Linked DNA regions of Microbulbifer sp. GL-2. The protein of the gene in region 3 interacts with the protein of the main gene of each other region in a pairwise test. Links are inferred from orthologs where the notes say so. Each region holds a gene or a part of one and is shown on either strand. Other genes may lie near its edges.

The links.
Region 1: the proteins of recO (region 3) and recR interact in binary tests that used the Escherichia coli proteins (3 or more experiments, as listed by UniProt). The link is inferred for Microbulbifer sp. GL-2 from one-to-one orthologs.
Region 2: the proteins of recO (region 3) and ssb interact in binary tests that used the Escherichia coli proteins (3 or more experiments, as listed by UniProt). The link is inferred for Microbulbifer sp. GL-2 from one-to-one orthologs.

The regions. Positions count from the first base shown.
Region 1 is NZ_AP019807.1:617,895-628,812, forward strand. The notes cover bases 4,160-6,947. They hold recR (recombination mediator RecR), read right to left. Parts: upstream 5,964-6,947; coding sequence 5,355-5,963; downstream 4,160-5,354. Other genes in these bases: GL2_RS02815 (YcgL domain-containing protein), read right to left, coding at 4,160-4,222; rnd (ribonuclease D), read right to left, coding at 4,219-5,349; GL2_RS02830 (YbaB/EbfC family nucleoid-associated protein), read right to left, coding at 5,994-6,338; dnaX (DNA polymerase III subunit gamma/tau), read right to left, coding at 6,399-6,947. Outside these bases: GL2_RS02790 (VWA domain-containing protein), read right to left, coding at 1-828; GL2_RS02795 (MoxR family ATPase), read right to left, coding at 930-1,775; GL2_RS02800 (YEATS-associated helix-containing protein), read right to left, coding at 1,915-2,595; GL2_RS02805 (hypothetical protein), read right to left, coding at 3,041-3,421; GL2_RS02810 (YcgN family cysteine cluster protein), read right to left, coding at 3,477-3,926; more of GL2_RS02815, read right to left, coding at 3,935-4,159; more of dnaX, read right to left, coding at 6,948-8,390; GL2_RS02840 (RNA polymerase sigma factor), read left to right, coding at 8,624-9,142; GL2_RS02845 (FecR domain-containing protein), read left to right, coding at 9,426-10,487; GL2_RS02850 (TonB-dependent siderophore receptor), read left to right, coding at 10,592-10,918. UniProt on the Escherichia coli protein: May play a role in DNA repair. It seems to be involved in an RecBC-independent recombinational process of DNA repair. It may act with RecF and RecO.
Region 2 is NZ_AP019807.1:879,458-890,424, forward strand. The notes cover bases 3,125-5,961. They hold ssb (single-stranded DNA-binding protein), read right to left. Parts: upstream 4,931-5,961; coding sequence 4,319-4,930; downstream 3,125-4,318. Other genes in these bases: fabB (beta-ketoacyl-ACP synthase I), read left to right, coding at 3,125-3,390; GL2_RS03920 (sugar nucleotide-binding protein), read right to left, coding at 3,456-4,304; GL2_RS03930 (MFS transporter), read right to left, coding at 5,079-5,961. Outside these bases: GL2_RS03900 (phosphomannomutase), read right to left, coding at 1-449; UTP--glucose-1-phosphate uridylyltransferase GalU, read right to left, coding at 450-1,298; 3-hydroxyacyl-[acyl-carrier-protein] dehydratase FabA, read left to right, coding at 1,574-2,098; more of fabB, read left to right, coding at 2,167-3,124; more of GL2_RS03930, read right to left, coding at 5,962-6,260; GL2_RS03935 (mannose-1-phosphate guanylyltransferase/mannose-6-phosphate isomerase), read right to left, coding at 6,351-7,757; excinuclease ABC subunit UvrA, read left to right, coding at 7,920-10,745; GL2_RS03945 (hypothetical protein), read left to right, coding at 10,826-10,967. UniProt on the Escherichia coli protein: Plays an important role in DNA replication, recombination and repair. Binds to ssDNA and to an array of partner proteins to recruit them to their sites of action during DNA metabolism. Acts as a sliding platform that migrates on DNA via reptation.
Region 3 is NZ_AP019807.1:33,378-41,157, reverse strand. Bases 5,038-7,780 are described here. They hold recO (DNA repair protein RecO), read left to right. Parts: upstream 5,038-5,905; coding sequence 5,906-6,655; downstream 6,656-7,780. Other genes in these bases: GL2_RS00130 (response regulator), read right to left, coding at 7,035-7,780; acpS (holo-ACP synthase), read left to right, coding at 6,652-7,038; era (GTPase Era), read left to right, coding at 5,038-5,879. Outside these bases: GL2_RS00170 (DegQ family serine endoprotease), read left to right, coding at 1-950; lepA (translation elongation factor 4), read left to right, coding at 1,084-2,889; lepB (signal peptidase I), read left to right, coding at 2,933-3,700; GL2_RS00155 (DUF4845 domain-containing protein), read left to right, coding at 3,749-4,189; rnc (ribonuclease III), read left to right, coding at 4,182-4,865; more of era, read left to right, coding at 4,980-5,037. UniProt on the Escherichia coli protein: Involved in DNA repair and RecF pathway recombination.

The DNA.
Region 1 (10,918 bases), 590 kb from region 3 along the record:
ATGTTCGTAGACAAAATTGTGGAAATAAAAGTACTCCAGATGCTTGAACTCAGAACGGCATGCAGAAAACAACTCTTCACAGATTCGCACATAAGGGTCCATTGAGCCCCCCACATCGAAAAAGATCAGCACCTTTATCGCATTGTGCCGCTCCGGCACCATCTGGATATCCAACAAACCTGCATTACGTGCAGTAGAAGAAATTGTATTATCCAGGTCTAACTCTTCTGCAGCACCGGTACGGGCAAACTTACGCAGCTTGCGCAGGGCAACCTGAATATTACGGGTGCCCAAGCTGATGCTGTCATCCAGGTTCTTAAACTGGCGCTTCTCCCATACTTTTGACGCGGAACGATTACGCCCTTTGCCGCCGACCCGGATTCCACCCGGATGATAACCACTGTTACCGAAGGGGCTGGTACCACCGGTACCGATCCAGCGGTTGCCGCCGCTATGGCGCTTCTTCTGCTCCTCTAAGCGTTTCTTGAACTCCTCCAGCAGTTTTTCCAATCCACCAAGACTTTGGACTTTCGCCTTTTCTTCTTCGGTGAGCTGTTTCAGAAATTCTGCCCTGAGCCAGTCCTCAGGAATCATTTGCTCGACAATATCATCCAGCGTTTCCAGGTCTTTGAAATAAGACTCGAAAGCGCGATCGAACTTATCGAAATGTTTCTCATCTTTCACTAGGCAGACCCTCGCCAGGAAGTAAAACTCCTCCAGGTCTGCAAACACCAAGCGCTGTTGCAATGCTTCGAGCAGTGCCAGCAGCTCGGTAATGGATACCGGCAATTTATAGCGGCGTAAATTTAGAAAAAAGCCAATCAGCATAGTAATTCGCAGTCAGCACAAGAAAAAAGACACACGGCCTAGCCAGGTGGTAAACCTTCAGGGAGATAACTTTTTCTCCCTGAAGTAACACAACCGGCCCATCAACGATTGTCGCGACGCGCCATAAATGCAAGACGTTCTAACATATGGACGTCCTGTTCATTTTTCAGCAGGGCTCCATAAAGAGGTGGAATTGCACTGCTATTATCACGGTTTTTCAATACCTCCTCAGGAATATCATCTGCCATCAGCAACTTGAGCCAGTCGATTAATTCTGAGGTGGAGGGCTTTTTCTTCAAGCCGGGAACTTCGCGTAACTGGAAGAAAATATCCATGGCCTCTGCCACCATCTGCCCCTTGATGTCCGGGTAATGCACATCGACGATTTTGCGCATGGTGTCGCGGTCGGGGAAACTGATGTAATGGAAAAAGCAGCGGCGCAGGAAGGCATCAGGCAGTTCTTTTTCATTATTGGAAGTAATAATAACGATGGGGCGGTGCTTGGCTTTGATGGTTTCGCCAGTTTCGTAGACAAAGAACTCCATGCGATCCAGCTCTACCAGCAGGTCGTTGGGGAACTCGATATCCGCCTTGTCGATCTCATCGATAAGTAATACCACGCGCTCCTCTGCCGCAAAGGCCTCCCACAGCTTGCCGCGCTTGATGTAATTACCGATATCGTGAACTTTATCCACCCCCAACTGGGAATCTCGAAGGCGCGATACGGCATCGTATTCGTACAAGCCCTGCTGCGCTTTGGTGGTGGACTTAATATGCCACTGAATCAGCTGCATGCCGAGACTCTGTGCAACCTGCTCAGCAAGCAGTGTCTTGCCGGTGCCCGGCTCACCCTTGATCAACAGGGGGCGCTGCAGGGTGGCTGCCGCGTTGACCGCCATCTGCAGATCTTCAGTCGCTACATAGCTGTCAGTACCGGTAAATTTCATGACTACTCCAATCCTGTATTCGCCGCTATCTATCTGATTTAGCGAATGATAATTGATCAACGGGGTTGGAGGCGAGGCGGGAACGATCAAATTGGATGACCAGCCCGAGTAGGTTGAAGAAGTACGTATGGGGTAGGAATCAAGCCACCTGGGTACTCCGGCGATGCACAACCTGCCGCCCCTTACCTGTGATATACCAGCGGATGCCCAAGTGGCTGTGGATCTTACCTACCATCTCCAACACAAGCAGGCTGTTCAGGGCGCGGGCAACGGAGTTGGTTTCCATACCACTGTCCTGCACCATCCCGGACAGAGAGCGGAACACACACTCGCCACTATTGAGCAGGTTGAGCACTTGCAGGGCATTCTCATCCAGCTTGCGAATCTGATTAAAGTCCAGTGCCGGTCCCTGCTCCAAATCACCCTCAATTTCATGTTCCAGCAATGGCATCATCTCAAGCTGCATAGTGCGCAACTCCTGTTCCAGGTTCTCAACCCTGGCGCGGGCGATGCTGGCATCACGAAGTTGGCGGCGGGCGGCATTAAATACAAACATTCGTGAGGCAATAGCGGCCAGCAAGCAGTAGCCAGTGAAAATCAAAAGGCGCGATGGGTCCCCCTGAATCTCAATCAACAGGTCACTTTGAGTAAACTTCAGGAAAATGGGCACCATCAAGGCACCGCACAGCCCCATGATCAAGCAACGTGCGAGGCCGGCCGGGTCCTCTTCGGTAAACAGCATCTGATAGTAATTCACCAGCCCGCCAAGAATGCCCGAAACCAGCATTACCGCGGTGAGAATCAGCAGGTGGTCGAGCATCAGGGTTCCTCAGCCGTCAATGGCAGCCACCGCCAGCAGAATTAGGCGGAAAAAGTACACGTCAGGGGCACTTCTTCAATATTTTTCTGAAAATCCGACAACCGGACCCACTGACCAGTCGCCGGTGAAATGGACCTATAGATTTCTTGTGAGCTGCATTTCCAGAAATGGCTACGTCATTATTTGATATCAATAGTTCAATTATTCAGTATGGCCTTACGCCAAGCGTGGAAGCAGCCTAATAGATATAGCAGCTGTCACCGGCGAGAGAACCCCGGGACAAGGGATGTGGCGCCTTTGATCTATGGAAGGAGGTATTACACGGAGAACAAACTTGCGAAATCCGATAAAAGAATAAATATAAACAGGGCTAGTAGGTAGACAGACGCCTGCGCCTATTAGCCCATGAAACCAGTTACTAAGCGAAATGTGAGCGCTTTCGCGATTACTGCTCGTTGAAGTAAGGGTCATCATCGAAGCGACTGCGTCGATCGCGGCGATACCTAAACAGCAAAGCAACAATGCCCCAAACGACCATAACCGCTAATGCCCCCCCAGCGGAAAACACTAAATTTGCAGTTACTTCCGGTGCTGCACCATTTTCTTCAAATAGCATCTGGTATACAAAAAGAGGCAGCACAGGCATTGCCACCGAGTCGGCAACCGGTATTTTTACCGGCACCAGTAGCACTGCCGCGGAAACCAGTAACAGAGTTCGGCGCAACCAACTCCAGCGCCAGTTTCGCATAAACCACCAGCCGGCCAGTAACACCACCAGGGTTGAAGCTGCATACACCATCCAGGCAAGTTGAAAATCTTCTGACATTTATTTTCTTCTCTAATTTTCCATCGCCCTCGACAGGATATTCGACGGCATCCCTTCAACCAGCATCCACCCAGGTGACAATATGCTCCTCCATATCATCCGGATGTACTAGCTCCTCACTCACTACACTGCCACGTACTGACATACCAGCCAGGTGGACAGATTCAACATCCCCACTAATCAAGGGGTGCCATTCCGGCAGCGGGCGCCCCTCGGAGAGACAGCGGTAAGCACAAGTACGCGGCAGCCAGCTGAACTCAGGAATATCCTCCACCTGAAGCTGTATACAGTCAGGCACCAGCGCTTTGCGTTGGCTGTACTGGCTACAGCGGCAGGAGTGGGTATCAAGCAGGCGGCAGGCAACATTGGTACTGTATACCTCACCGGACTCTTCATCTTCCAGACTGTGCAAACAGCAGCGTCCACAGCCGTCGCAGAGAGCTTCCCACTCGGAAGTACTCATCTGCGTTAGTGTCTTGCGCCGCCAAAAGGGCTTTTGAGCCATTTTCTGCCTCAGCGCTGCAGCTTGCTGTTCTTCAATGCGATTTCACTCATTTCAGAGTCGGCTACTGGCGGCATCTGTAAATAGTAACCGCGCACACGCAGTTCCTGCAGGACCTTGTCAGCACTTGCACGCGCCAGCTTACGCTCTGGTGTCACCAACATGGTGGTCAGGTGCTGGGGACTGCCAAATAATTCCAATAAATTTTCCGGTACCCGTGCGGTCCCTTCGCGCTTGTCCACGTACAGGTACATTTCCTCTTTATTAGGACTGCGATAAATATCACATACAACTTTCATTTTATTTCCTCATTGCGCAGATGTCGCAGTGCATCAAGCAAGGGTTCGCCAACTACTTTTGCCCGCCAACCACATAGCCGCCCCTGCAGCTTGGGACTAGTAGCCTGTACCAAGGCCTCCAGCTCTTTCTTGCGAATGAGAATTTCAGCTGGCAGGCCCTCGCGTTCTGCGATGGCACTGAGATGCTGGCGCAATTGTTTCAACACTTCGCCCTGCTGGCGGTTAAGTGGTTGCGGCAGTCGCGCAGGCATATCGCTGCGCTGCACAGCACGGGAAATCACCTGCAACAGATTATCCCCGTGCTCCCTGAGTGCGCGCCCTTCAAAGCCTGCCTGGCTCAGCCCCCCTTTGTGCCGTGGCAACTGCTGGGCCAGGGTCATACAAATATTTTCCTTGAGCAGGTGGTTGCGCGGTATATCGAGTACACGCGCCTCACGCTCACGCCAGGCGCAGAGGTCCTGTAAGGCCGCCAACTGCGTACCACGCAAACGCCAAGCGCCTTTTACTTTCTGGTAATAAAGTTCCGGCACCTGTGGTCCGCGCGCTGCAGTTACAATGGCCGCGCAGTCTTCCTGCAACCATTCCTCGCGCCCACACTCCTGCAGGCGCTTTAGCAAGACTCCATAAAGTAATGGCAGCCAGGCAACATCAAGGGCTGCATAGTTTTTTTGCGCCTCACTGAGGGGGCGCTGCAACCAGTCGGAGCGGGTCTCACTTTTTGGTAACTCCATGCTCAACAGCTCACGTACTGTGGCTGCATACCCCAAACCGGCACCCATGCCATTTAAAGCAGCGGCAATCTGGGTATCGAAAATTGGCTCTGGGACTGCCCCCAGCAGGCGCTCAAGGGTTTCCAGATCCTCACTGCAACTGTGCATGATCTTGGTGACAGCCGTATCCAGCAATAGGTCGCGCAGGGGTTGAAGATCCTCAATCGCAAGATTATCGATCAGGTAGCAATGCTTACCATCGCCCACCTGTACCAGGGCTGGCTGTGGATAAAAAGTGCGACTGCGCATAAATTCGGTATCCAGCGCTACTGCGCGCTGCTGGCGCCACTCAGAGCACAGGGCAGCCAACTGCTCGCTGGTATCCACCCAGCGTGGAGTGGTATCTATCTCGACCATCGGTATCACTCGGCAGGCGGGAAAAAAGAAATGCGACTGTTAAAGGCATGAGCCAGGGTACCGCCATCGATATATTCCAGCTCCCCACCGATGGGGACACCATGGGCAATACGGCTTACGGCAACACCATGCACCCTGGCTCGCTCGGCGATATATTGGGCCGTCGCCTCTCCCTCGACTGTCGGGTTGGTAGCCACAATCAATTCTTGCAGGGGTTCACTGGCGAGCCGTTGCTCCAACAGCTCAACTCCCAAGTCTGCAGGCCCAACACCATCAATCGGGGAAAGATGACCGTGCAGCACGAAGTAGCGGCCATGGTAATTACCGGCCTGCTCTATCGCCAGGACATCCGCAGGAGTCTCTACCACACACAGAGAGTCCTGCTCGCGGCGATTGTTATCACACAACGCACAAATGGGTTCTTCGGTCAGCGTGCGGCACTGATTACAGCGACCAACCTTTTCCACAGCTTGGGACAGACTCTGAGCCAACAGCACTGCTGCATCGCGATCTTTTTCCAGCAGGTACATCGCCATGCGCTGTGCCGACTTGGGGCCCACACTTGGCAGGCAGCGCAACGCGCGGATCAGTTCTTCGATCAGGGGACTAAACATAAAACTCTATTTCGATTCGGTGCCCGCCTTTTAGAACGGGAATTTAAAGCCTTCGGGCAGATTGACACCCGAAGCGAGGTCTCCCACCTGCTGCTTTTGCAGCGCCTGGGCCTTTTCCTCTGCTCTGCGTACCGCATCGTTCACAGCAGCCGCCAGCAAGTCCTCAAGCATTTCCTTATCCTCAGTGAGCAGGGACGGATCAATTTCGACTGAAGTTACGTCGTGACGACCATTCATTGTAACTTTGACCATACCCGCACCAGACTCACCACATACACGCAGGTCACTTAATTCCTGCTGCAACTTTTGCATTTTTTCCTGCATGTCGGCCTGCATTTTCTGGGCCTGCTGCATCAAATCGCCCAAACCTTTCATAAATAACCTCTATTCCTGTTTTGTGACCGCCCGGATGAAAATCAGGCATCCAAATATGTATTAATCCGTTTCGACCAGGGACTCGACAGAGCCCGGTTGCAACTCCGCATTAAACTCGACTACTAATTCCTGAACCACGGGGTCGGTAGTTAACGCTTCGCGAGCGGCGGTAAGTCGCGCCTCGCGAGTCGCCGCTGCCAGGCGTGCCGGTGTACCGCCTTGCACCAGCCCAACCTGGATCTGTGCCACCACCGGTTGCTGGAAAAAATCTCCCAGCAGATCTCCCAAGCGCCTCTGGTGCACATCGTCATAAAGGCTGCTGTAGGACTCATCCAAGGTAAAGGAAAGTATATTGTCCTGGCGCCCTACAAGCTCAAGGTGCTGGGCGATAGAGTGCAATATCCCGCTGATTCCCAGCTGCCGGTACAGTACCGGCCAGCTGCCAGAAGTAAGTGCATCGAAGCGCGCTTTCGGCGTATTTGTGGCTTCTGTAGTTACCGGTTGCCTCTGCGGTTCCGGCGATACAACAGATGGTAGTGGAGACAATTCCACTTCCGCTACACGCTGACGGAGTTCAGCTAAAACATCTTCGCGTCGACCTGGCGACGGTATTGCAGCAGCCTGCTCTTCTCCAGCAACCTCAGCAGGTTGGAGATCCTGCTCTGCCTGGCAGGCCATTGAGATAGGCTCGCTTTTCGAATAATTCTCGCTCGACCCTGTCGAGTGTACAGATTCCCCTACAGCCTCTATTACCGCTCCTTCATCTGCCGGAGCCGGTTGAACCTTCACCTCCGGCTCGGGCACTACCGCAACGGCCTCAGGCCTCTGCGGGGCCAGTTCAGACTTTTTTTCCGCGGTAACCCCCTGCGCCGCCGGAGGGGTGATAGATTGGGTTTCCATCGATACTGGGGCAGACTGCCCCTCCGCTGTAGCCCCTGGCAACTCTGCCTTGGGAATATCCGCTACCCCCTGCGGGCGAAATGCCAGCATACGTAGCAGGGCCATTTCGAAGCCGCTACGCGGGTCCGGGGCCAATGGTAGGTCTCGACGGGCATGCAGTGCCATCTGGTAATAGAGTTGTAAATTTTCCGGGGCTATCTGTGCGGCGAGTGCCTGCAGCCGCTCTCTATCCCCCAGCGCGTTATCTATCGATTGGGGCAACACCTGGACAACCGCCAGGCGGTGCAGGTTATCTGCCAGCTCTGCCAGAGCGGCGCTGTAGTCCGGTGCCTGTTGGGAAAGCTCCGCAACCACGGCAAATATCGCTACTGCATCCACATCAGCCAGGGCTTGCAATAGCTTCCACACCAGCCCGGTATCAATACTGCCGAGCATGCCACGCACCTCGGCCTCACTGATTTTGCCCGCCCCAAAGGCGATCGCCTGGTCTGTGAGGCTCATGCCATCACGCATACTGCCATCGGCAGCGCGCCCGAGATGCCAGAGGGCGCCCTCTTCGAAAGGTACCTGCTCCTGCTCCAAAACAAAGCGCAGATGCTCAACAACCCGCTCGGGGCTCATGTTCTTTAGTTTAAATTGCAGGCAGCGGGATAGCACCGTAACTGGCAGCTTTTGTGGATCTGTAGTGGCCAGCAGGAACTTCACATGAGGTGGTGGCTCCTCCAAGGTCTTCAATAAGGCGTTGAAGGAACTGTTGGAGAGCATGTGGACTTCGTCGATCAGGTAGACCTTGTACCGTCCCCTTGTCGGCGCGTACTGAACATTCTCCAGTAGCTCGCGGGTATCCTCCACCTTGGTGCGCGATGCCGCATCCACTTCAATTAAATCGACAAAACGGCCATCCGCAATCTCTGTACAGGTCGCACACTGACCGCAAGGCTCAGAGCTGACACCTTCTTCACAGTTGAGGCACTTGGCCAGAATCCGCGCTATGGTGGTTTTGCCCACTCCCCGGGTACCGGCGAACAGATAGGCGTGATGCAAACGGCCATTGTCCAGGGCATTGATGAGCGCCTGGAGTACATGCTCCTGCCCCACCATCTCCCGAAACAGCCGCGGGCGCCATTTACGTGCCAGTACTTGATAGCTCATCCAGTCTCCGGTGCTCGGCACACCTCAGCAAAATCAATTCTCGTGCGCCACTGCGCGGGCGCCATTATACCGGCATAGGCGCCTACGCATAGCGAATAGCCAACGACAACCCACAGATCAATCTGTGCCACTCGTAGCCGAAGCGAAGCTTATGTTATAACTGTGCGCCAACTCGCACTAAGAACAATCAGTCCATAACTACAGCGAGTTTGGTACGGGGAAAACTATAAGTAATGAATAAGGCCAGGAAGACGCTTCTTGAAAAGCTGTTTGCTGAGCACGGCCAAGCCCTCGTGAGGTTTGTTGCACGCATTGTCAAAAGCCCAGACGACGCCGAGGATATCGCACAACACGCCTACCTACGCCTGCAGAAACTCAGTGATGAGAAGGAACTGGATAACCCCCGCGCTTACCTTTACCAAATTGCCAACAACCTGGCTGTCGATCAGCTGCGCCGGGGCAAACTACACGTAGAGTATATCAACCAGCAAGTTCCCCTCGATGGAGAACCCCACAGTGACGACCACGCTGACCACCAATCCCCAGAGAGAGTCCTCGCTGCTCGCCAACAGCTTCAGTCCATCTACGAAACCATGGATAAACTGCCGCTCAAATGCCGTCAGGCTTTTCTCCTGCACAGAACCCGCGGGCTCTCATACAGCGAAATTGCCCGCGAGATGAATATCTCAGTCAGCAGTGTCGAGAAATATATTCTACAGGCGCTCAAGGCCTGCAGGAAAAAGGTCGGTTAAACTCTTCAAGCAATACCGCAAGATTCAAATTTTGTTGAGGGGGACATCGGCTCGGCCGTCTCAGCATGCAAGGACAATACTTAAGGCTCAAACAACTCTGCCAACCAGGGCACTTTCAGAATATTTTGCTGACAAAGTGACCCTGAGCATTGTGATTATTTTGCAAAGGGAAAGTTTGAGCCGCCTGCATCGCACAAATAAGACAAATTTGAGTAAGATGCACCCAAAATTAGGCACGATTGTCCCGTTAGACAGCCCTTAAGTTCAAGGTAACAGAGCAATTATGAATATCAACGCACAACAAACAACAAGCGAAGAGAGCCTGGACCAGGCCTGCGCTTGGGTTGCGCGTTTACGCTCCGATACCATCAGTGCAGCTGATAAACGTCAATTTGCGAACTGGCTGTCCACATCTGCCGAAAATCGCCATGCTTTTGAGGAAATTACTGAGCTTTGGGGCGACCTCGGTGCACTTGAACACATGCCTATTGACCAGCTCTTCCCAGAGGGTACCCCAACATCTCAAGCCTCCAGTTCTGCCAATGAAAAAAAGCAAAAGGTGAGAGATATTAGAAAGTCACCTCGCGGAAACTGGGGGGCACCCCAGTGGCTCCTAAGTGGAGGGCTGGCCACCTGCGGTGTATTTCTTGCTGCCTGGATCAGCCTGGATTGGTTAAACACTGGGAAATCCAGCCAACAAATCTATACCACCCAGCTCGGGGAAATTCGCACACTGAACCTTGCAGACGGCTCAGAAGTAAAATTGAATTCCAATACTGAGCTGCGTGTAAGCTATAGCCGTAAAGAGCGGCAGACCCATCTTATTCGTGGCGAAGCCTTCTTCGAGGTCGCTCGGCAGACTTCAAGACCCTTCACTGTCTCTGCTGGCAGCGCCAATATTCGCGTACTGGGAACTGAGTTTAATGTTGAGCTCAACCCTGAAAGCACCAAGGTATCTGTCACCGAGGGCACTGTGTCAGTAAGTGAGGCCGAGACCAGTCCCGGACTGTCTCCAGAGTCAGTCCGACTGACTAAAAACCAGAAAGTCAGCATCACTGATCACGGCCTGGGTGATGTACGCCCGGCCTCTCCCCAGGAAGCCACGGATTGGACCAGAGGTCTTCTCGTTTTTGAGAAAACCCCTCTCAAAGAGGCCCTGCAAGAGTTAAATCGTTATCTTTCTGTACCTGCGACTGCCGCCCCTCAAGTAGAAGGGCGCTTGGTGTCCGGGACCTTCGCCATTTCCGACCCGGACAATACTCTGGAAGCTATAGCCACAGCACTTCAATTGCAGCAAGACCGCAGCAACTCAAACCTGACTATCTTGTCTCCCAAGCACAACTAGGTTATAACCGTCATAAATGGCGGTTGTTTATTGTGCAAATTGCCGCCCACTTATAAATAGTAATAAGCACCTTAGTGCCAATTTTGGCGCTGAATGCAACAAAAATGGGCACCCTCTTGAAGGTAAAGTATTGGGCCTTTTTCTCCTTAATACTACTGCTGCCAGCTACTGGTACAGCTGATAGCTCCTGCCCAAAGCCCTCTATCTCACTGCCGGCTGGCTCCCTACCCCAAGCGCTAATATCCTTAGGCCAACAATGTAAGGTTTCTGTACTGGTACAGACTTCATCTGCATCCCGCTATGCATTGCCTGCGCAGGACATACCAAGTGATGACGGCCAATTCGAACTAGCCCTTCAACAACTGCTTCAGGACCTGCCATTTACTTACCAGCGTATTAGCTCGAACTCTTTCGCAGTTACGCCTGACAGC
Region 2 (10,967 bases), 850 kb from region 3 along the record:
CGATGCGCCAAGCGCTGCAGGTCACCGCGACTGGTCACCGGAGCAAAGTTATTTTTCTCCGCCAGGCGCTTGATATCCAAAAGGCCTGTATCTCCACTGATGGGGCTACTTCCGGCACGAACAAATTTCATACCGTTGTAATCCATCGGGTTATGACTGGCGGTCACACAAATACCGCCATCAAAGTCTCCGTTGAAGGTGGCAAAGTAAACCTCTTCAGTACCACACTCACCAATATGGAATACATCGGCCCCGGCGTCGCGCAGCCCATTGTTTAGGGCATCCGTCAACTCAGCACTGGTCAAGCGAATATCATGCCCGACCACTACCCGGCGCGCACCCAGGAACTGGGCAAAGGCACGTCCAACCCGGTAGGCAACCTCTGTATTTAATTCTTCTGGCACGCGACCGCGCAAATCGTAAGCCTTAAAACAGGTAAGCTCAGCCAATTATTTCTTCTCCTGAGTTGCCTGCTCCGGCAGATACACATTCTCATAGACATGATTAGTGGCTTCAATAAAGCCCTCAACCGAGCCACAATCAAATCGTCGCCCCTTAAACGCATACGCCAATACACACCCCTGGCGCGCCTGGGCAAGCAATGCATCAGTAATTTGCACCTCCCCATTTTTTCCGGGAGGCGTGTCGCGAATCAGATCAAAGATATCTGGAGTTAGAATATAGCGGCCAATAATCGCTTTGTTACTTGGCGCCTCTTCCGTTGCAGGTTTTTCTACCATGTCAGTAACCTGATACAGGCCCGGTTTGATTTCATTACCTGCGATTACACCAAACTTATGTATCTGATCCTTAGGCACTTCCTCAACAGCAACAATGCTGCAACGAAACTGCTTATATAGTTGCACCATTTGTGCCAGTACGCCCATGTCCTCATTCAGGCACAGGTCATCCGCCAATACCACAGCGAATGGCTCATCCCCTACCAGGCGTCGGCCTTGCAGGATTGCATCCCCTAAACCGCGCATTTCCCCTTGGCGAGTGTAGGAGAAGCTGGCACTGTCAATTACTTGACGAACAGAGTCCAGATAGCGCTCTTTGCCGGTTCCGGCAATCTGGTGCTCAAGTTCGAAATTGGTATCGAAGTGATCTTCAATAGCGCGTTTGCCCCGACCAGTGACAAAGCCGATCTCCGTCAGACCGGCTTCAATCGCTTCCTCCACACCGTACTGCACCAACGGCTTGTTCACCAGAGGCAGCATCTCTTTAGGCATAGCTTTGGTGGCAGGTAGGAAACGTGTGCCATAACCGGCAACCGGGAATAAACATTTCTTGAGCATTATGCTCTCCCATATTCTAAAAACGAGCGCCCCCCAGCGCTTGGGCGGAAACGTATCATAGACGGAAGGGGTAATCACTTACAGAAGATGACGCCGAATTCACCGTCAAGACCGTATAATTAGGCACCAAATACCTTAAGATTATGAAAGCAATTCCAGCGCCAGTCACAAAAACAGCCCTGACCGACTAGACAAGCGACACAGAGCCCTTAGAATGCCCGCTCTTACAAAAACGCCCAGTATGGATTGCGTAACCACCCACTAACGGGGAAAAGATGAGTAATTTTGTTCAAAAAAGCACCTATAGCAGAGAGGAGCTACTAGCTTGCTCCCAGGGTAAGATGTTTGGCCCTGGCAATGCACAGCTCCCCGCTCCCAACATGCTGATGCTGGATCGCATCACGCACATCTCAAAGGAAGGCGGAGCCTTCGGCAAGGGAGAGCTGATCGCGGAACTGGACATACACCCCGACCTATGGTTTTTCGACTGCCACTTTCCCGGCGACCCGGTAATGCCCGGCTGTCTCGGCCTGGATGCGATGTGGCAGCTACTCGGCTACTTTTTAGCTTGGAAGGGCAACCCCGGGCACGGCCGTGCCCTCGGTTGTGGTGAGGTCAAATTTACCGGTCAGATCTTGCCTACCAGCAAGAAAGTCACCTACCACATCCAAATGAGCCGCATCGTTGAACGCAGGCTTGTTATGGGAATTGGTGATGGCACAGTTTCAGTTGACGGTCGTGAAATTTACACAGCCAAGGATCTTCGCGTAGGCTTATTTACCCGTACCGATAATTTTTAAACACACTGAAAACCACTATCGGTAGAATTTATGAAGTACTCTACCGACAAGCTATGCTGGAGACCACTATGCGTCGGGTAGTCATTACCGGAATGGGTATTACATCCTGTATCGGCACCAATACAGAAGAAGTCACCGCCTCGCTGAAGGCTGGACGCAGCGGAATCCGCTTCCAAGAGGAATACCAGGAACTCGGCCTGCGCAGCCAGGTTGCAGGCCCTGTGGATATCGACTTCAAGGAGCACATCGATAGAAAGCAACTCCGCTTTATGGGAGATGCCGCTGCCTACGCGTATATCGCCATGCGCGAGGCTATCGACATGTCAGGCCTGCAGGAGCGCGAAATATCCAACCCGCGCTCGGGCATTGTAATGGGCTCAGGTGGCACATCCACACAACAGATTATCGATGCCGCTCACACTCTTAAGACGAAAGGGGTGAGACGTGTTGGTGCCTACCGGGTACCTCAGGTCATGAACAGCACTGTATCCGCCTGCCTCGCTACTCCTTTTAAAATTAAAGGGGTCAACTACAGCATTTCCTCTGCATGTGCCACCAGTGCGCACTGCATTGGACACGGGGCCGAGCTGATCCAGATGGGTAAGCAAGACGTTGTCTTTGCCGGAGGCGGTGAGGAACTCGCCTGGAGCCTTACCCACTTATTCGATGCCATGGGCGCACTCTCAAGCAAATATAACGATGAGCCCACCAAGGCCTCCCGCCCCTACGATGCCGAACGCGACGGTTTTGTAATTGCTGGCGGTGGCGGCTGCTTGGTATTGGAAGAGATGGAACACGCCGTTGCGCGCGGCGCCACTATCTATGCAGAGCTGACCGGTTATGGGGCAACCTCTGACGGCTACGATATGGTCGCCCCCAGCGGGGAAGGTGCAACCCGTTGTATGCAGCAGGCGCTCGCAGGTATGGATGGCAAAGGCCTGCAGGGTAACGTGGATTACATCAATACCCACGGTACCTCAACCCCCGTTGGAGATATAGCTGAGCTGAAAGCAATGCGCGAAGTCTTCGGCGACAAGGTTCCGGCATTTGCCTCAACCAAGTCGCTAACAGGCCACTCCCTCGGTGCCGCCGGTGTTCAAGAGGCTATTTACAGCCTGCTGATGATGCAAAACAACTTTATCGCCGCATCCGCCAATGTAGACAAACTGGACCCAGCAGCCGAGGGTATGGACCTGGTCACCAACATTCGCGACTGTGATATCAAACGAGCCATGTCCAACAGTTTTGGTTTTGGTGGCACCAACGCCTGCCTGATCTTCGACAAAGTCTGATGGATTAAGACGAGTTAATAAAAAGGCGCCTAATGGCGCCTTTTTATTATTGAGGGTATCTGAACCTACACAGACTTCTCCGCCCCCAAACGCTCCAGCCAAAGCTCTACCTGCCGGGTAAGTCCCTGGCGCCAACTATGTTGCTGGATACCAAAAACGTCACGCAACTTGCCACAAGCAAGTACAACACTTCGATCTCTCTGGTCTGAATCCTCCAGCGTACTCAGCTGCGCAAACCGCTCTTCATCGTGGAATGATTGCGCCCGCTCCACAACTTCCAATGCAAATTCAATAGCAGTGCAACTATCCGAACTTCCGTAGTGATAAATCCCTGAGACACTGGCACCACTAGCCAATTGTTGTGCAGCTGCTACCGTCACACGAGCCATATCGAGAACAGTGACAGGGTTACCATTATTGAGACCATCCAACTCGAGGGGTTCTCCCGCTACAAAGCCGCGCAACACCCGCCCAAGAAGGGCGTCCTGGTTGCTGTCCACCATCCAGCCAAACCGCAGGATAGCCAGGTTCTCCAAATCACCCAGGGCGCGCTCACACGCCAACCACTGACGCCCACTACGGGCCTGCGGATCCGCCACTTCGTCCTCATCATATCTGCGTTGCTCACCACCGGCGAAAACCTGATAGGAAGAAAGGTGAATAACATGCTGGCAGGGGCTTCCAGCTAACTGCTTAGCCACCTGCAAGGCTTCAGGCATGCCCTGGTCATCAGCACAGGCTGAAGCATTAATTGCAATTGCTCCAGGACGCAGCTGGTCGAGTTCTGTGGGTGATAGTTGCTGCACACGAAATCCGGCGCGCTGCAGACGTTTCTGCAGCGCGCCGTCGATATCGTTACCGGCAGTAATGACCGCGACCGTATCCGGCTTGTAGCCGGTATGTAGATCAGACACTGGATAGACCAGTCTTAGAAGGGAATATCGTCGTCAAAGCTGTTATCGAAGCCTCCAGTGGCCCCCTGGTTGGGCTGCTGCTGAGGCTGCTGCTTGTTGGATGGCGCCATCGGTGATGGGGCTGTGCGCCCTTGTGCAAAAGAGTCCTGGCTGCCTTGCTGGTAGCCTCCCTGGAAACCACCCTGCTGTTCGTAGCCCCCCTGGCCTCCGCCCACAGACTGACCGCCCATACCTGCAGCACCCATTCCAGCACCACCCATACCCTGGCCAAAACCGCCCTGCTCTCCACGTCCGTCGAGCATCTGCATTTCACTGGCAACAATCTCGGTAGTGTAGCGGTCCTGGCCGCTATTCTTGTCCTGCCATTTACGGGTGCGCAATGAGCCCTCAATGTACACTTTAGAGCCCTTACGCAAGTACTCACCGGCAATCTCAGCCAGGCGGTTGAAGAACACCACTCGGTGCCACTCGGTTCGCTCCTGCTGCTGTCCGGTCTGCTTGTCCTTCCAGCTCTCACTCGTGGCCAGGCTCACATTGGTGACAGCACCGCCACTCGGCATATATTTGGTTTCCGGATCGTTTCCCAGATTACCGATCAGAATTACTTTATTGATCCCCCTGGCCATAGCCCTCTCCTCTCTTCGCCCCAGGTCCGACCCAGGTAATAATCATTCAAAAATTAAAAATGTGAGTTCACTCACATCGACAATGCGTGGTCACCCAGAATGGCAACCAGTGTATTTTTATCCAGCAGCATACAACAGACACCACCAGTTAGTAAGCACTACCCTCTCGGGCATCTGACGCTCGTTCACGCAGCAACCACCAGAGTAAAATCCAGGCCAGCAGTACGATAAAGCCAAGCCATGCCACTGCACCGGCACCCCCAAGACCAAACAGGTAGCCGCCCAGACTTCCACCAACAAAAGTGCCGAAAAACTGCAAAGTAGCGTAGAGCCCCGAAGCGGCACCACGGGCATCCTCAGGTGCTTTGCGGGTCAACTGTGCAGGTAACAGAGCTTCAAGCAGGTTGAAACCGGTAAAGAAAATCCCCAACAGCAATACTACAGCTACAGGACCATTCATCGGCAACAATGCCGCGCTGCCCCCGGCCAGGGCAACACAGGCGAAGTTCAAAGCCGTGCCAGCCTTACCGCTGCGCTCAGCCACCCGCATCAGGGGCAACATCAGAATGAAAGTACCCAGCATTAGCGGGCCGTATAGCTTCCAGTGCTCCTCTGCCGGCCATCCAAGCCTGTCGACCAGCACCAGCGGCAACGCAACGAACATGGCAGTCAACAAAAGGTGGGAAAAGAAAGCCCCAGAAACCAATCTCCAGGTAAGGCCGTTGCTTAGAACCTTGCGAAAACCACCACTAAAAACCGCCGGGCGCTTTGCGACTTGGGGAGTCGGCACTATTCGCCAGACTAACAGCATCCCCAGTACAGCCAACCCCGAGGTAAGCCAGAAAATAGCCGGCAGGCCACCAGCTCCCGCAAGTGCCGGGCCAAGTATCACTGCCAACATAAACGCCACACCGATGGATGCCCCGATCACAGCCATTGCTATGCCCCGCTTCTCATCCCGCGTGAGATCGGCAACCAAGGCCATGACCGCCGCGGCAATAGCACCACAACCCTGCAGAATTCTGCCCACAATCAGGCCGTAGACCGAATCTGTCTGCGCGGCAACCACACTGCCAATGGCAAACAGGGCCAGACCGGTATAGATAACAGGTTTGCGGCCCCAGCGGTCAGAAAGAAGCCCCAAGGGAATCTGCAATAGTGCCTGGCTCAGTCCATAGGCGCCCATGGCCAGGCCCAGCAGCATCGGTGTGCTATCGCGGTAGCCTTCACCGTAAACTGTGAGAACCGGCAGCACCATAAACAGGCCGAGCATACGAAAGACATAAAGGGAAGCCAGCCCGCCCAGGGCCCGGCGCTCAATGGAATTCATGCAGTTCCCGGAACAGCGTCAAATTGGGCGCGCATTGTACAGCGCACAGCCGCCAGGCTGTAGGGGAAGCCGTACAAGTTTTGGGCATTTCTAACCACGGCCATAGTCATCATCAAAGCGAACGATATCATCCTCCCCGAGATAGCTACCGGATTGGACCTCTATAAGCTCGAGGGGAATGGTTCCCGGGTTTTCCAGTCTATGTACCACCCCCAGAGGGATGTAGGTGGACTGATTCTCAGTAATCAACAACTCTTCATCACCGCGGGTAACCTTGGCAGTACCGCGCACCACGATCCAGTGTTCGGCCCGGTGATGATGCATTTGCAGGGACAGCTGCTGCCCCGGCTTGACCACAATACGCTTTACCTGGAAGCGTGGCCCAGCATCAATAGAATCGTAATAGCCCCAGGGCCGATCGACTTTGCGATGGCGCCGAGCCTCACTGCGCCCGGAGCGCTTGAGGCTGCTCACAAGCTTCTTAACATCCTGTACCCGCTGCTTTTCGGCGATCAACAGGGCATCATCAGTATCGACAACCACCAGGTCTTTCACACCTAATAGGCTAACCAGACGACTCTCCGCCCGCACAAGACAGCTTTCACTATCCTGCAGCAAGACATCTCCCTGCAGCAGATTGTCATCGGCATCCCGCTCCGCCAGTTCCCAGAGTCCGAGCCAGGAACCCACATCGCTCCAACCCGCGTCCATAGGCACCACCGCAGCGGACTCGGTGGGCTCCATCACCGCATAATCCACCGACTCTTTAGCGCAGGCTGCAAAGGCTTCCCCGTCCACCCGGGTAAAATCCAAATCCCGGACAGCGCCTTCAAAAGCCCTGCGGCAAGCATCGAGAATATCGCTCCGGTGTTCTTTTAGCTCCTCCAGATAACGAGAAGCCCGGAACAGAAACATGCCACTATTCCAGGAGTATTCTCCACCAGCCAGATAGGACTCAGCAGTATTCGTATCCGGCTTTTCGACAAATTCCGCCACTCTCCACGCTTCAGCAGCCAAAACCTCTCCACGGCGAATGTAGCCATAGCCGGTTTCGGCCCGGGTCGGCACAATACCAAAGGTTACCAGGTGCCCGAGCCCCGCCAGGGTCTGTGCCGTCTGCGCTGCTTTCTGAAAAGCTGTCACATCAGCCACGACATGATCTGCCGGCAACACGAGCAGCAATGGGTCCTCACCAGCCTCCAATGCCGCTAGCGCCGCGAGAGCGATAGCCGGCGCCGTATTGCGTGCACAGGGCTCCAGTAGGATCGTCTGGGCTCCATGGCCAATCTCCTGCAGCTGTTCTGCTGCGGCAAAACGATGCTCCTCATTGCACACTAAAATGGGGGCCTGCAACTGCTGTATACCCTCCAGCCGTCGCACCGTAGCCTGCAGCATGGTTTCGCTGCCGATTAATGGCAGAAATTGCTTGGGGTAGGCCTCACGGGAGAGTGGCCACAAGCGGGAGCCTGTACCACCGCAGAGAATTACAGGGATCATCACTTCAACTTTTCTTCTGGCTGTTGGAAATTTGCGACAGACGATTTTGGCACATCGGGTGGCGAGTTTATACTTGACCGTTTTTCCGGCACCGCAGTTGTGATCGCCCTGAGCGGAGCAAGTCCGAGACCCGGCCCAGTATCATCAGCAGATAGGTAGAGCGTGGACACGATTTATGTAAGGGGTGCGCGCACCCACAACCTGAAGAATATCGATCTCGACATTCCCCGCGACAAACTGATCGTGATTACCGGGCTGTCTGGCTCCGGTAAATCCTCCCTGGCATTCGACACACTCTATGCCGAGGGCCAGCGCCGCTATGTGGAGTCCCTTTCCACCTATGCGCGCCAGTTCCTATCGATGATGGAGAAGCCGGATGTCGATACCGTGGAGGGGCTGTCACCAGCAATATCCATTGAGCAGAAATCCACCTCCCACAATCCGCGCTCGACTGTAGGCACTATCACTGAGATATATGACTACCTCAGGCTGCTGTTTGCGCGTGTAGGCGAGCCTCGTTGCCCGGAGCATGATGAGCCTCTTCAGGCCCAAACCATAAGCCAGATGGTGGATCAGGTATTAGCTCTACCGGAGGGCAGCAAAATTATGCTGCTTGCTCCAGTGGTTCGGGACCGCAAGGGTGAACACCAGCATGTGTTCGAACAACTGCGTCGCGACGGCTTTGTGCGCGCGCGTATCGACGGCGTGACCTGCGACCTGGACGATACCCCAAAGTTGGATAAACGTCGTAAGCATACTGTGGAAGTGGTAGTTGACCGCTTTAAAGTACGTAAAGACCTGCAGTTGCGCCTGGCTGAATCCTTCGAGACCGCCCTGAATCTCACTGATGGTATTGCCTCTATCAGCTTTATGGATGGTGATCAGGAAGAACGCCTATTCTCCGCCCGCCACGCCTGCCCAGTGTGTGACTATTCACTGGACGAGCTTGAACCGCGCCTGTTTTCCTTCAACAACCCTGCCGGTGCCTGCCCCAGCTGTGATGGCTTGGGAGTTAAGCAGTTCTTCGATGAAGACAAGGTAATCCTCGATCAGGAGAGCAGTATCTCCGAAGGCGCAATCCGAGGCTGGGACCGTCGTAATATTTACTACTACCATATGCTCGACTCCCTCGCCGAGCATTATGGCTTCGATCTCGACAAACCATGGAAAAAACTGCGCAAAACCCACCGCAAGGTTATTTTGCAAGGCAGCGGCGACGAAGAGATTGACTTCAGCTATGTCAACGATCGCGGTGACGTCACCGTGCGGCAGCACACCTTTGAGGGCATTATCCCCAACTTCCAGCGTCGCTACCGGGATACCGAATCCCAATCGGTGCGCGAAGAGCTGGCGAAATATCTGAGCACACAGAAATGTCCCGAGTGCCTTGGCACCCGCCTGCGCCGTGAGGCGCGCCATGTCTTTGTGGACAACCGTACCCTCGCTCAAGTCACCGAATTGCCAGTGGGTGATGCCTTTGAATACTTCGATCACCAACTCACCTTCAAAGGCGCTCAAAAAGAAATTGCCGATAAAATCCTCAAGGAATTGCGCGATCGCTTCCGCTTCCTGGTAGACGTGGGCCTCAATTACCTGACCCTGAACCGCAGTGCAGAAACATTATCCGGCGGTGAAGCCCAGCGCATCCGCCTCGCAAGTCAGATCGGCGCCGGCCTTGTCGGTGTGATGTATATCCTCGACGAGCCTTCCATTGGCTTGCACCAGCGGGATAACGAGCGTCTATTGAATACCCTCACTCATCTACGAGATATCGGTAATACAGTGATCGTCGTTGAGCACGATGAAGACGCGATCCGTAGTGCCGACTTTATTGTCGATATCGGCCCCGGTGCTGGCGTGCATGGCGGAGAAGTGGTCGCCTCCGGGACCGCCGATAAAATTGCCAAGTGCAAGCAATCCCTAACCGGACAATATCTCTCCGGTAAAAAGAAAATTGCCATACCAGAGGAGCGCTATATCCCTGATCCGGACTATATGCTCCACCTTGAAGGCGCCAGTGGCAACAATTTACAAAATGTAGACCTGGAAATTCCAGTGGGGCTATTTACCTGTGTGACCGGTGTTTCCGGCTCAGGCAAGTCCACTTTGATCAATACCACCCTATACCCACTTGCAGCTACAGCGCTGAATAAGGCCACCACCCTGAAGGCAGCTCCATACAAGGCTGTTCACGGGCTTGAGTACTTCGATAAGTGTGTAGACATAGACCAGAGCCCCATCGGACGCACACCCAGATCCAACCCGGCTACCTACACCGGTATCTTCACCCCTATTCGCGACCTCTTCGCCGGCACACAGGAGGCTCGCTCCCGAGGTTATAAACCCGGCCGCTTTAGCTTTAATGTTAAAGGCGGACGCTGTGAGGCCTGCCAGGGCGATGGGGTGATTAAGGTGGAAATGCACTTCCTGCCCGATGTCTATGTGCCCTGCGATACCTGCCACGGTAAACGTTATAACCGTGAAACCTTAGAAGTGCATTACAAGGGCAAAAATATCCACGAAGTTTTGGAAATGACCGTGGAAGATGCGCGGGAGTTTTTCGACCCAGTACCGGCGATCGCCAAAAAACTGCAAACCCTAATGGATGTCGGGCTCGCCTATATCAAACTGGGCCAAGCGGCCACTACACTCTCGGGTGGTGAAGCACAGCGGGTGAAGCTCTCTCGTGAGCTATCCAAGCGCGATACCGGGCAAACCTTGTATATCCTCGACGAGCCCACTACCGGCTTACATTTTGCGGACATCCAATTATTGCTGGACGTTTTACATCGCCTACGTGATCACGGGAATACGATTGTTGTTATCGAGCACAACTTAGACGTTATCAAAACCGCAGACTGGATCGTGGATCTGGGCCCAGAAGGCGGTTCTGGCGGCGGGCAAATTATTGCAGCAGGAACGCCAGAGGATGTTACGGGAATCGGCGCGTCCCATACCGGTCGATTCCTAAAACCGATGCTTGGGTGATCAACTCTACGGAGCTGGATCACGATCTGGCTCCTATATCAATAAAACGATCGAATATCTGCCACAACGGAAAGTGGAAAATGATAAAAAAAATAGATCAACAAAAGCTAAACTTAATTATTGCTCTATGCGCAATGATGATTTCCATTGCCTCCTTCTATGCTACTTATCTGCAGGCCAAAGCAGCAAATAAACAAGTCAAAATAATGACCATGCCTGTAA
Region 3 (7,780 bases):
CAGAGGAGCTGCAGGTAGGGGAGTGGGTGGTTGCGATTGGCTCGCCATTTGGCCTCGATTACTCCGCCAGTGCTGGTATCGTGAGCGCCATGGGCCGCAGCATTCCCAATGAGAGCCGCGAGAATTACGTGCCTTTTATCCAGACTGATGTAGCTATTAACCCCGGTAACTCCGGCGGTCCGCTGTTTAATCTCGAGGGCGAAGTCGTTGGTATCAATTCGCAGATTTATACTCGCAGCGGCGGCTCCATTGGCCTGTCCTTCGCCATTCCGGCAAGCCTGGCCCAAGATGTTGTGGCGCAGTTGAAAGAGAAGGGGCGTGTTGATCGAGGCTGGCTCGGTGTGGGTATTCGCAATGTGGATCGCGACATGGCTCAAGCGATGGGGCTCCGCAAGCCCTCTGGTGCCCTGGTCGAGCAGGTGAGTCCCGGCACTCCGGCTGCAGAAGCAGGTATTAAGGCCGGTGATGTGATTACCAGCTTTGATGGCCGTAAGATTGGTGTTCACGGTGATCTGCCCCATGTGGTTGGCCAGATCCGCCCCGGTACCGAGGTGCCTGTTGAGCTGATGCGTAAGGGCAAATCCGAAAGGTTGAAAGTTATTGTCGGTGCCCTGCCAGGCTCTGATGGCGAGCGCACCCAGGCCGTTAATCATCCGGCTACCAGTATCGGTGGTCGCCTTGGAGTCGTGGTAGAAGAGATTCCCGATGGTCTGAAGCAGCGCTGGAATGTGGAGACTGGCGTCCTTGTTAAGCAGGTGATCCCAGGCAAGCCCGGTGCCAAGGCCGGTCTGCGTAGCGGCGATATCATCGCCCAGCTGGGATTCGAGGAAGTGGGGGACATAAAAGATTACAAAACTGTGGTCAAAGGCCTCCCTGAAGACGAGTTACTGCCAATCCGTTTCTTCCGTGCGGGCCAGTCAACTTTCCGTACAATTAAGATCGAAAGCTAATCACAAAAGGCGAATGGTGGCCCAATGGGTCACCTGCCTCTCTCCTCTGTGCATGAGTTCTGTTAGACTTGCGCCACACAGTTGGCACGATTGCCGGCTAATCGATTGATTTTTCAAGGGTTTTTATTCCGCAGTGGCCACAGATCTCTCTCATATCCGCAATTTCTCCATTATTGCCCATATCGACCACGGGAAATCTACCCTGGCTGACCGCTTTATCCAGGACTGTGGAGGCCTCTCCAGTCGGGAGATGGCTGAACAGGTTCTGGACAGTATGGAGCTGGAGCGCGAGCGTGGAATTACTATCAAGGCGCAGAGCGTAACACTCGATTACAAGGCGCGTAATGGTAAGACCTATCAGTTGAACTTTATTGATACACCGGGGCATGTGGACTTCTCCTATGAAGTATCACGCTCTTTGGCAGCCTGTGAGGGAGCGCTCCTGGTTGTAGATGCGGCTCAGGGGGTAGAAGCCCAGTCGGTCGCCAATTGCTACACAGCGATCGAGCAGGGGCTCGAAGTAATCCCGGTCCTCAACAAGATGGACCTGCCCCAGGCGGATCCGGACAAAGTGGCGGAGGAAATCGAGGATATTATCGGTATTGATGCCGCCGACGCGACCCGCTGCAGTGCCAAGTCTGGCCTGGGTGTGGAGGATGTCCTTGAGGATCTGATACGCCTGGTGCCGCCACCAGAGGGTGATGTCGATGCGCCGCTGCAGGCACTGATCATCGACTCCTGGTTCGACAGCTATCTGGGAGTGGTGTCCTTGGTACGCGTGGTGCAGGGCACCTTGAAAACCAAGGACAAGATTGTCACCAAGTCTATTGGTCGCGCCCACGTGGTGGACAGTGTTGGAATCTTCACCCCTAAGCGTCACGAAACTGGCGTACTGCGCGCCGGTGAAGTGGGCTTTGTAGTGGCTGGTATCAAGGATATCCACGGTGCGCCAGTGGGCGACACCCTGACCCATGCCAAGGGAGCCGATGAAATCGAAATGTTGCCCGGCTTCCAGAAGGTTAAACCGCAGGTTTACGCAGGGTTGTTTCCGGTTAGCTCCGACGACTATGAAGCCTTCCGCGATGCGTTGGAAAAGCTGTCCCTGAATGATGCCTCCCTGTTCTATGAGCCGGAGACTTCTGACGCCCTTGGCTTTGGTTTCCGCTGCGGCTTCCTCGGCATGTTGCACATGGAGATTATCCAGGAGCGCCTGGAGCGGGAATACGACCTTGACCTGATCACCACCGCACCCACCGTAGTGTATGAGGTTGAGCAGACCGATGGCGAGGTGGTGATGGTGGATAACCCCTCGCGCCTGCCGGATGTGGGCAATATTGAGGAAATGCGTGAGCCCATCGCAGAAGTAAATATCCTGGTGCCGCAGGAATACCTCGGCAACGTGATTACTCTCTGTGTGGACAAGCGGGGAATCCAGAAGGATATGCAGTACGTGGGTTCACAGGTGTCCCTGCGCTATGAGCTGCCGATGAGTGAAGTGGTGATGGACTTCTTCGACCGCCTCAAATCTGTGAGTCGCGGTTTTGCTTCGCTGGACTACAGTTTTGTGCGCTTCGAGGCGGCAAAGCTGGTGCGCCTGGATATTCTGATTAATGGCGACCGTGTCGATGCTCTGGCACTGATTGTTCACCGTGAAAACGCCCAGCAGAAGGGGCGTGCCATGGCCGAGAAAATGAAAGAGCTGATCCCCCGCCAGATGTTTGATGTGGCGATCCAGGCAGCGATTGGTGGGCAAGTGGTATCGCGGACCACGGTGAAAGCCCTGCGCAAGAATGTGACCGCAAAATGTTATGGTGGCGATATTACCCGTAAGAAGAAACTGCTGGAAAAGCAGAAAGCGGGTAAGCGCCGTATGAAACAGCTCGGCCGTGTGGAAGTGCCCCAGGAGGCTTTCCTGGCAGTGCTGAAAGTGGATCAATAACGGCTCTGCCCGCTATCGAGATCAAGGATAATAGAGACTTGTAATGGATATTAATTTACCTCTGATTCTGCTCTGGTTGGTTGTGATCAGCGGCGGAATCTGGCTGGTTGACAGCTTGTTTTTCGCCCGTCGTCGCAAGAAAGGGGTGGGGGAGCAGCAGGAAGATCCAGTTGTTGTGGAATACGCCAAGTCGTTTTTCCCGATCCTGGCCATCGTGTTTGTATTGCGCTCCTTTATTGTTGAGCCTTTCCAGATTCCATCAGCCTCGATGGTGCCCACTCTGCAGATCGGCGACTTTATCCTGGTGAACAAATACGAGTACGGCCTTCGATTGCCTGTTTCTCGCACCAAGGTGGTGAATATCGGTGAGCCGCAGCGCGGCGATGTAATGGTATTTTTCCCACCGCACATGAACGATACCTATTTTATTAAGCGGGTGATCGGCCTGCCCGGTGACAAAATTGAGCTGAAAAATAATGTGCTCTACGTGAATGGGGAGCTGGCACCGCAGGAGTTGATACAGGCGCTTCCACCGGTTAATCCGCAGGTTGAGATTATGTGGGAGAACCTCTACGGCCAACGTCACCTGATGGCAAAGAATGTCCCCCCCGGGGAATATGGTAACTTCAGCGGTACTGTGCCGGAAGGGCACTACTTTATGATGGGGGACAACCGCGATAACAGTCTCGACAGCCGCGCCTGGGGGTTTGTGCCCGAGCGCGATGTGGTGGGCAAGGCGTTTGCCATCTGGATGCATTGGGACAAATTGCTCAGTTTGCCCAGCTTTAAACGTGTAGGCTCCATCCAATAATGAGAACTGGCCGACACTGCGTTGGCATTAAGGATTGAGGGCATAATTATGGGTAGTGCTATCCAAGTTTCATTGGGACGCCAGCGCGGTATGAGTTACTGGGGCTGGTTACTGGTTATTGCTGTACTGGGTTTTGCCCTGACCTGCGTTTCCAAAATGGCGCCGGCATATGTAGACGCGCGTTATATCAACGAAGCATTAAAAACTCTGGGTGAAAACCCGGAGCTGGAAAATATGACGGTGGGCCAAATCAAGAAAGAGATGGGCCGCTTCTTCCTGATCAACAACGTGCGCGGTGCGCCTACCGAGGCGTTGCAAGTCGTTCGCGGCGCAAAGAGTACGGTGGTCAGTATCAATTATGAATTGCGACAACCGTTGGTTTACAACGTCGATGTTGTAATGAAATTTAACAAGCAGCTCGATACGGCCAAGCCGGAGCTTTGCTGTGATCCGCTGGTAGATCTGGAGCAATTCCGCAAACGTGACTGATCTTTTACTGGAACGCCTGTGTAAGCGTCTCGGCTACAAGTTTGAACAGGGTGAGTTGTTGGAGCTTGCGCTGACGCATCGCTCCCACGGCAGCCGTAACAATGAGCGCCTGGAATTCCTCGGCGACTCGATCCTCGGTTTCACCATTGGGGCTGCGCTTTACGAGCAATTTCCCGAGGGGCGGGAAGGGCAGTTAAGTCGCCTGCGTGCACAATTAGTCAGTGGTGAGACCCTGGCAAAACTGGCTCGTGAACTGGATATTGGCGATTGCCTGCGCCTTGGTGAAGGTGAGATGAAGAGCGGTGGTTTTCGCCGCGCCTCTATTCTGGCCGATGCAGTAGAGGCTCTGATCGGTGCCATCTATCTGGATGCTGGCCTTGAAGCAGCGCGTTCCAGGGTATTGGAATGGTTCGCCTCGCGGTTGCAGGGGCTATCACTGGAGACAATGAAGGATCCTAAGACTCGCTTGCAGGAATGGCTGCAGGGTCGCAAGAAGCCGCTGCCGGAGTACTCCGTAGTGGATGTCTCCGGTATGGAACACGCCCAACATTTTATTGTTGAATGCCGGGTCAGTGGCCTGGCACAGCCGGTGCGTGGAGAGGCCAACAGCCGTCGCGCCGCGGAGAAGATTGCCGCAGTAGAAGCCTACAGGCAGCTTACCGGCGACCAGGACTAACCTTACAATGTGTGAAGGCGAACTCCGCCTGCCTTGAATTGATGGCCTCCAGCATCGGGAGGCCGAGCTGGTTCCGGGTTTCCCGGGCACCTCCAAACCTTTCGGAGAACTTTTTTGAGCGAACAACCCTCTCGCTGCGGCTATGTCGCGATTGTCGGTCGCCCCAATGTGGGTAAGTCTACACTGCTGAACCATTTACTGGGGCAGAAGCTGGCGATCACCTCCCGCAAGCCGCAGACCACCCGCCACAATATGCTCGGTATAAAGACCGAGGGCCCGAACCAGATTATTTTTGTCGACACGCCTGGACTGCATTCAGATCAGGAGAAGGCTATCAACCGTTATATGAACCGGGCTGCATCCAGTGCGGTGCGCGATGTGGATGTGGTTGTGTTTGTCGTGGAGCGCACCCGCTGGAGCGAGGGCGACCAAGTGGTAGCGGATAAACTGCGAGGTCTTAAATGTCCGCTGATTATTGCGGTTAATAAAGTGGATCAGCTGGAGGATAAAGGGGACCTTTTACCGCAGCTGCAGGCTCTGGCGGAGCAAAACCCCAAAGCGGAAATCGTGCCTATATCGGCGCTGCGCAACGTCAATCTGGATACGTTGGAAGAGGTGATTCTCAAGCACCTGCCTGAGGGACAGCACTTTTTTCCGGAAGATCAGGTCACTGATCGCAGCTCACGTTTTCTTGCTGCGGAGATTGTGCGTGAGAAAATTATGCGCCAGCTGGGCGCCGAAGTGCCGTATCAAGTGACTGTCGAAGTTGAAGAGTTCACCCAGGAGGGGAAAATCCTGCATATCAGTGCGGCGATCCTGGTGGAGCGCTCCGGGCAGAAGCGCATGATCATCGGTAACAAGGGCGAACGGATCAAGCAGATTGGCAGTCAGGCCCGCGAGGATATGGAACGCCTATTCGACAGCAAGATCATGTTGAACCTGTGGGTTAAGGTAAAATCCGGTTGGTCCGATGATGAGCGGGCCCTACGCAGTCTCGGTTACCGGGACGAGTAATCCGTCTTTGTTCGGCTGCTGATGCCATGAAGACATCACCTCCGGCACAGCCGGCATATATCCTACACTCCCGTCCCTATCGCGACTCCAGCTTGATTTTGGAGCTGCTCACCCCGGAGTTCGGTAGAATCGCCTGCGTCGCCCGCGGCGCACGCCGGGGTAAACAGCGGCGCCAGCAGGCACTGCAACCCTTTTCACCACTGCTAGTCTCCCTGCTCGGTAGTGGAGCATTGAAAACTCTGGGGCCTGTAGAAAATGCCGGCGCACCGCTCTGGCTAAAAGGGCGGAGTGTGTACGGGGGGCTTTATGTCAATGAGCTGCTGGTAAGGCTTTTGCCGGAAGGAGAGGCCCACTACGAGCTATTTGCCGCTTATCAGCGGTTGCTGCAGGTAATGGCAACGCTGGGCGATGCGAGTAATGCTGGGCTGGAGGGGCCGCTACGCAGCTTTGAGTTGCAGTTGCTAACTGAGCTGGGCAGTTGTCCGTCACTGGATCAATGTGCCTACAGCCAGGGGGCAGTGAGTGAGGATGGAGGTTACCGGCTCGAATTGGAGCGGGGCTTTGTACCGGTGCACCGGGAGCCCGGCGGTGCCTTGCGCGCCGGTGAATATCGCGGTGCTGAACTGCTTGGCATAGCGCGGGCGCAGAGGGATGGGGATTGGCCTGAAGAATTACTGGCCCCGGCGAAGCGCTTGACCCGCTCGTTACTATTCACACTGCTCGGGGAAAAGCCGCTGCAGAGCCGCGAATTATTCAAACAGGTTTATGGGAAATGATCGTCAGTATCGGCACGGATATTTGTAATTATCAACGTATACAAGCTGCCTGGCTGCGCCATGGCGAACGATTTGTTGAGCGTATCCTGAGCGATGGAGAGCGCTGCGATTTTGCCGACCTGGCCGAAGCAAACCGTGCCGCCTATTTGTGCAAGCGCTTTGCTGCCAAGGAAGCGGTAGGCAAAGCACTGGGTACGGGTATCGGTGAGGGAATTTCCTGGCAGGATATTGAGGTGCGCAGGCGCAAGGCTGCGGCCCCCCAGGTTTTACTCAGTGGCGCGGCGCAGCTACGCGCGAGCTCCCTGGGAGTTGAAGTAATTCACCTTTCCCTCTCCGATGAAAAGGACGCAGCTGTGGCATTTGTTATTTTTGAGGCCCGTTAGGCCACCTCAAGCCCAAATAGTGTGTCCAGGTCCTGCTCCGATGCCCACTCCCGCAGGGCGCGAATCTCTCTCAATACTGCATCGAGCTTACGCCGGTCAATCTCGGCCGGCGCCTTATCTTGCTGAGTGCGCAGTTCTTCCTGTAAGACACAGGTCGCTTCTCGCAACCGTGATACGCCGCAATAGCAGCAGCCACCATGCATGCGATGGGTCAACTCAAACATGCTTTTGAGATCACCGATACTTTGCAGTCGCTCCAGTTCGCGCTCGTCTGGAGAGAGCCCGTCCACGAGCATCTGCAACATGTCCCTGGCCAGCTTGGCATCGCCGTTGGCGAGGGTCAGGCTCTCGCCAATATCTACTAGACGCATTCGGTCAAAGTTCAGTTTTTCCACCACCTGGGGTGTTATGAGTTTGAGCCAGCGCTTGATCATGTGGGATAGCTGAGCTTCGCTTACAGGCTTGCTCAGGTAGTCGTCCAGTCCTGCGGACAGCAGCCTCGCTTTCTCCTCGGCTCCAGCGTGAGCAGTAAGAGCAATAATGGGGGTGCGTTTGCCGGCTTCCCGCTCGCGGATGCAGCGGGTGACCTCGATGCCGTCCATGCCGGGCATCTGGATATCCATAAAGACGAGGTCAAAAGTGCTCTGCTGCCAGTGCTGCAGGGCCTCTTCGCCGCTGGCGGCGATTACCACTTCAACACCCTGTGCGCGCAGAAGCTCACCCACAAGGCGTCGGTTGGCGG